Anaerocolumna chitinilytica: one gene and its partner. Each later gene encodes a partner of the first gene's protein in a complex. Links are inferred from orthologs where the notes say so. Each region holds a gene or a part of one and is shown on either strand. Other genes may lie near its edges. The genes, in order: dnaB and dnaG.

Evidence for each region.
Region 2: the proteins of dnaB (region 1) and dnaG are in contact, whole or in part, in a crystal structure (PDB 2R6A), measured with the Geobacillus stearothermophilus proteins. The link is inferred for Anaerocolumna chitinilytica from one-to-one orthologs. Residues at the interface, in WP_033016901.1 of Geobacillus stearothermophilus: Ser13, Glu15, Ala16, Gln18, Glu91, Leu92, Asp94, Ala95, Val96, Pro97, Thr98, Ala99, Ala100, Asn101, Tyr104, Tyr105, Ile108; in WP_049624496.1 of Geobacillus stearothermophilus: Lys456, Leu457, Leu458, Pro459, Ala460, Asn463, Ala464, Leu467, Leu535, Leu536, Ile537, Ala538, Gln544, Glu545, Asp548, Tyr549, His552.

Annotation. Positions count from the first base shown.
Region 1 is NZ_AP023368.1:346,349-349,610, forward strand. The notes cover bases 219-3,152. They hold dnaB (replicative DNA helicase), read left to right. Parts: upstream 219-986; coding sequence 987-2,318; downstream 2,319-3,152. Other genes in these bases: bsdcttw_RS01540 (DHH family phosphoesterase), read left to right, coding at 219-351; rplI (50S ribosomal protein L9), read left to right, coding at 417-863; bsdcttw_RS01555 (helix-turn-helix domain-containing protein), read left to right, coding at 2,637-3,152. In the rest of the region: more of bsdcttw_RS01540, read left to right, coding at 1-218; more of bsdcttw_RS01555, read left to right, coding at 3,153-3,262. UniProt on the Escherichia coli protein: The main replicative DNA helicase, it participates in initiation and elongation during chromosome replication. Travels ahead of the DNA replisome, separating dsDNA into templates for DNA synthesis.
Region 2 is NZ_AP023368.1:4,478,015-4,481,323, reverse strand. The notes cover bases 241-3,221. They hold dnaG (DNA primase), read left to right. Parts: upstream 241-821; coding sequence 822-2,621; downstream 2,622-3,221. Other genes in these bases: rpoD (RNA polymerase sigma factor RpoD), read left to right, coding at 2,733-3,221; bsdcttw_RS19500 (deoxyguanosinetriphosphate triphosphohydrolase), read left to right, coding at 241-705. Also shown: more of bsdcttw_RS19500, read left to right, coding at 1-240; more of rpoD, read left to right, coding at 3,222-3,309. UniProt on the Escherichia coli protein: RNA polymerase that catalyzes the synthesis of short RNA molecules used as primers for DNA polymerase during DNA replication.

The DNA of each region.
Region 1 (3,262 bases):
ACGAAAGCGGAAGCCATTAGCGGCACAGAAGTTTATATGGAGCATTATGCTATTACCATATGCGCCAGTGCGGGTATTAACAGCCCCACTGTTCTTGGCGCACAGGTTGCAAATGAGCTTCTTAATATTAATAATATCAGAGCATCTTTTGTTTTCACAGAATTTAATGAAAAAATATATCTTAGTGCAAGATCAATTGATGAAGTGAACGTGCAGCTTATTATGGAAAGATTAGGCGGAGGCGGTCACATGAGTGTTGCCGGTGCACAGTTTACCGGCTGTACCCTCTCAGAAGCTACTTATAATTTAAAGACAACCCTTTCAACTATGAAGAAGGAAGGCGAGTTATAAGCCGGGTCAAATGTGATAAATATCAGCTAGGATTCCGGATGATTGAATAAAGGAGGCATTATATTATGCAGATTATATTAACACAGGATGTAAAAGCATTAGGTAAAAAGGGTGAAATGGTTAATGTAAGTGATGGCTACGCCAGGAATTTTATTCTTCCTAAAAAACTGGGAGTGGAAGCCAATGCAAAAAACCTCAATGACTTAAAGTTACAGAAAGCTGCAGAGGAAAAAAGGCAGAAAGAAATCTTAGAAGAAGCAAAAGTGCTTGGAAAAGATATAGAAAGCAAGACCCTGGAAGTAAGAATAAAGACCGGCGAAGGCGGAAGAACCTTCGGTTCTATCTCCTCCAAGGAAATCGCCCAGGAATTAAAGTCCCAGTATGGACTGGATATTGACAAGAAGAAACTTCAGGTAAATGATCCTATTAAAACTCTTGGAACCCATACGGTTCCTGTCAAACTGCATCCTCAGGTTACCGCTGAATTAAAGGTGAAGGTTATAGAACAGTAAGTAGGAAGGAAACTGATTTTCCGTCGGTTTGTCTTTTAGACCTATAAAAAGAGATATCTTGAAAAAGGTTACAAAAATTAAACTTAAGAAAATTGATAGATACGGGAATAGGGAGGAAATACCGTGGATGAGGCATTTATAAAAAAAGTTCTTCCACACAATGGTGAGGCTGAGCAGTCAGTTATTGGCTCTATGATAATGGATAAGGATGCCATTTCGGCTGCATCGGAATTTGTTAGCGGTGAGGACTTTTATGAGCAGCGTTTCGGAGTGCTCTTTGATGCCATTCTGGAATTATATAATGAAGGAAAGCCGGTAGATTTAATCACTCTGCAAAATAAGTTAAAAGAAAAGGAAGTTCCGGAAGAGCTAAGCAGTCTGGAATTTTTTCGAGATATTATAGCATCCGTACCGACTTCTGCCAATGTACGGTATTATGCCGGGATTGTTAAAGAAAAATCAACCTTAAGGCAGCTTATAAAAGTTACAGAATCCATATCCAACGAATGTTATCTGGATAAAGAGAAGCTGGAAAATATCTTAGAGGATTCGGAAAAGAAGATGTTTGATATTCTTCAGAAAAGAAATACCGGAGATTTTGTTGGTATCAGAGACATTGTATTTCAGTCCCTGGAGAGTATTGAAATGGCTGCCCGCAATAAAGGAAGTGTAACGGGAGTTGCAACCGGTTTTTATGACTTGGATTACAAAACAGCAGGGCTTCAGCCCTCGGACCTAATACTGATAGCTGCGAGACCTTCCATGGGTAAGACAGCCTTTGTATTAAATATAGCAGAACATGTTGTTTTAAAAGGAAATGTAACTACAGCCATTTTCAGTTTGGAAATGTCAAAGGACCAGCTTGTAAAACGTATTATGTCCATGCACTCAAAGGTAAATTCCCAGTCCATCAGGACGGGTGAATTATCAGACGAGGACTGGATTAAGCTGGTAGAGAGTGCCAGAGCAATCGGAAATTCTAATTTAATTATTGATGATACTTCCAGTATCTCCGTCGGTGAGCTTCGATCTAAATGCAGAAAGTTTAAATTAGAACATAATCTTGGATTGGTAATTATTGACTACCTTCAGTTGATGACCGGCAGTAAGAAAAACGAATCCAGACAGCAGGAAATCTCAGAAATATCAAGATCTTTAAAGGGTATAGCCAGAGAATTGAATGTTCCGGTTATTGCATTGTCTCAGTTAAGCCGTGCGGTGGAGCAGCGTCCTGATAAAAGACCGATGCTCTCTGACCTTCGTGAGTCCGGTGCTATTGAGCAGGATGCCGATATTGTAATGTTCATCTACCGTGATGATTACTATAATCATGATTCAGAGGAAGCGGGCATATCAGAAATTATAATCGGCAAACAAAGAAATGGTCCTACAGGGACCGTTAAGCTGGCATGGCAGTCCCAGTATACGAAGTTTGCTAACCTGGAAAGAAGTTAACTTGTGTGAATTATTAAAAAGAACATTTCATGCAAAGCTGCAGGTATGATTGAAGTGTGAAAAATGAAAAGCATAGTTCATACAAAGTTTAACAGGAACTATAAATAACCGTGACAAATTATTATGATATCTTCTATAAAGCAGGCTTTCAAGAGAAATTATTTTCTTTTGAAAGTCTGTTTTTGATTCCCGCCGTTTTTTTTTCTGCCATAGTGTCGAGGAGAGCGGAAAGAAAGTACCTGCTTTTTATTGCAATGGACAGGCTCTATGCTATAATAAAATTAATGTAAATAAATTACAAACTCAGGAGGATGAGGAATGCAAGAAATGCGCTATATCATATCGGAGGCCTCGAAAAAAGTAGATGTTGAACAGCATACGTTACGGTATTGGGAAGAGGAGCTGGATTTACATATAAACCGGAATGAAATGGGACATAGATATTATACGGAAGAAAACATAGAAATTTTTAAAGCTGTTAAGGTGTTAAAAGAGAAAGGGTATCAGTTAAGGGCTATAAAGATTCTGCTGCCGGAATTGGAGAAGATGAAAAGTACAGATGAAAGCGAAATCGGAAAAATGAAGGATGAGTGGGACAAAAAGTACGTAGAGGAGCTGGTGAAAGAGGAACCGCTTAGTATTTCCATTGCTGAAAAGAATCTGCCAAAGAGTGAAGAAAGAAACAGCTACCCCAAAACAGAACAGAAACTAAGCCAATTCAAGGCCATTATGGAGGGCCTTTTTGTTGACGCATTAAGAGACAATAATGAACTTATGGCAGAAACGGTAAGTGAAAATGTAACAGACCGGGTGATAAAAGAGATGGACTATTTGTTGAGGATAAAGGAAGAAAGGGAAGAAGAAAGATACAAACAATTTGATAAAGCTTTAAGAGAAATTCAGCTAGGAAGAGCAGAAGCAGCAGCGGGACTGATAAAGAAACA
Region 2 (3,309 bases), 4.1 Mb from region 1 along the record:
ATTGCCCTGGGACATGATTTGGGGCATACTCCTTTTGGTCACGCCGGAGAGCGAGCCCTAAATTCCATTTGTCCGGAAGGGTTTGAGCATCATCTTCAAAGTATTCGTGTGGTGGAACTTCTTGAAAACCATGGAAAGGGTTTAAATCTGACTAAGGAAGTCAGAGACGGTATCGTAAATCACCAGACCAAGGGGATACCTATGACCCTGGAAGGAAAGATTGTAAGACTTTCCGATAAGATTGCTTACATTAACCATGATATTGATGATGCAATCAGGGGACATATAATGGAAGAAGAGGATATTCCTAAGGAATATACCGATATATTAGGACATAGTTCCAGAGAACGTTTAAACACTCTAATACATGATATTGTAAGCTGCAGCGAGGAGAAGGAAGATATCTTTATGTCCCCTGCCATTGAAGCAGCAATGTTTGGTATGAGAAAATATATGTTTTATAATGTTTATACCAATCCCAAAGCAAAAGGAGAAGAACAAAAGGCAGAATCTATGCTGAAGTTTCTTTTTGAATATTATAGTAAGAACCTCGAATTGCTTCCGGAAGAGTATCTGAACATGGTAAAGGAAAAGGGACAAAAGGAAGCAAGAGTTGTGTGTGACTACATTGCGGGCATGACAGACCGCTTTGCAGTAGCCAAGTTCAAAGAGATTGCTATTCCAAGGTCCTGGAGTGTATATTAATCTTAGAATCTGAAGTCTCAAGAATGAAATGTATTTCTTAGTATATGGGAGTAAATAGTTAATAATAGAGAGTAATAGATATTGCAGTAAATTAACAGGAAGGAAAAGGAGCACCCATGTTTTATCCGGATGAACTGGTAGAAGAAATCAGACAGAAGAACGACATAGTAGACGTAATCAGTTCCTATGTGAAATTACAGCGAAAGGGCAGCAGCCATATGGGACTTTGCCCCTTTCACAATGAGAAATCCCCTTCCTTTAGCGTAAGTGCCTCAAAGCAGATGTACCATTGCTTTGGCTGCGGCGTGGGAGGTAATGTATTTACCTTTCTGATGGAGTATGAGAATTACTCCTTTGTAGAAGCTCTAAAACATCTGGCGGGCAGAGCAGGGGTAACCTTGCCGGAAGCAGAAATCAGTGAAGAAGCAAAGCGTCAAGCCGGCATTAAGGCGAGACTTTTAGAAATTAATAAAGAAGCAGCAAAGTATTACTATTTCCAATTAAAATCAGCAAGAGGACAAGCTGCTGTGGATTATCTGACCAAGCGCCAGCTTTCAGAAGAAACCATTAAGAAATTCGGACTTGGTTATTCCAATCAGACGGGGGACGATATCTATCGTTATTTAAAGCATATAGGCTATGAAGATGATATCTTAAGGGAATCCGGTTTGATTAGTTTTGATGAAAGGCACAAAGTTTATGATAAGTTTTGGAACCGTGTAATGTTTCCGATTATGGATACCAACAATCGGGTTATCGGTTTTGGGGGCAGAGTTATGGGAGATGGGCTGCCCAAATACCTAAACTCGCCTGAAACAAAGCTCTTTGATAAGAGCAGAAACCTCTACGGACTTAACTTTGCCAGAACCTCCAGAAAACCGAACTTTCTTATCTGTGAAGGCTATATGGATGTTATTGCGCTGCATCAGGCGGGCTTTACCAATGCTGTTGCATCTCTTGGAACAGCTTTTACCGGGCTCCAGGCCAATCTGATTAAGCGTTATACCACAGAGGTGCTTTTAACCTATGACAGTGATGAAGCAGGTACGAAAGCTGCCCTTCGTGCGATTCCTATCCTAAAGGAAGCAGGACTTACGGTTAAGGTCATTAATATGAAGCCCTACAAAGACCCGGATGAATTCATCAAAGCGTTAGGAGCAGAGGAATTTCAGAAGAGAATTGACGGGGCCAGGAATTCCTTCCTCTTTGAGGTGGAAGTCATGGAAAATGACTATGATATGAATGACCCGGAGCAGAAAACAAAGTTTTTCAATGAAATTGCAAAGAAGATGCTGCAATTTACAGAGGAAATCGAGAGAAATATTTATATAGAAGCAGTATCTAAAAAATATGAAACCGGTTTTGAAAACTTAAGAAAGTTAGTTAATAGTTATGGAGCCAGACTTGGGACGGGGGAAAGCTACAGGCCAAAGGAATATACAGGAAGAGGAAAGGACAAGGAAATGTCCGGTAAGAATTCACCTGCCCAAGGAATGCGGCAGTCCCAAAGGATACTTTTAACCTGGTTGATTGAAGATTTAAGACTTTTTGAAAAGATTAAGGGGATTATTACACCGGCTGATTTTACAGAGGATTTATATAAACAGGCAGCAGAGCTCCTCTTCTCGCAATACAACAAGGAAGGAAAGGTAACGCCGGCTAAGATATTAAATCATTTTGAAAGCAAGGAAGAACAAAAGGAAGCTGCGGCTTTGTTTAGTTTAGAGCTAAGCAATGAGATGAGTGCGAAAGAGAAGGAAAAGGCTTTGAATGAGACGGTTATGAGAATTAAAAAGAACAGTCTTGATATACAAAGTAAAGAAGCAATCGAAAAAAATGATGCTCAAAACCTTCAAATTATCATCAAAGCACAGATGGATTTACAAAAATTGCATATTTCCCTTGCTGATGGTTAAAATACTACTAAGATTTTTGCATCAGGTTTGCTTGCGAGGTGCATGAATACAGTGTGAAATGTAAGAAGGTTAATTCACACAATTATTGCAAAACAGGAGGATGGATAAATAATGGATGAGAATATGGTTAAATTCACGGAAAAGTTAAAAGAGCTTCTGGTATTTGCTAAAAAGAAAAAAAACGTTCTGGAATTTCAGGAAATTAATGATTTTTTTGCGGATTTTGAACTGGACTCCGTTATGATTGAAAGAATCTATGAATTCCTGGAATTAAATAATGTTGATGTTCTTCGTATCACGGAAGAAGAGGACATTCTTCTGGAGGATGACGAGGAACTGGAAGAAATCGATTTTTCCATACCGGAAGGCATTGCCATTGACGATCCGGTAAGAATGTATTTAAAAGAAATCGGTAAGGTTCCGCTGCTTAGTGCCGATGAAGAGATTGAACTTGCAAGAAGAATGAAGGTTGGAGACACGGATGCTAAAAAGAGGCTTGCAGAGGCAAACTTAAGGCTGGTAGTAAGTATTGCCAAGCGTTATGTAGGCAGAGGTATGATGTTTCTTGACCTGATTCAGGAAGGAAATCTTGGCTTAATTAAAGCTGTTGAGAAATTCGACTATACGAAAGGCTTTAAGTTCAGTACCTACGCTACCTGGTGGATAAGACAAGCTATAACCAGAGCCA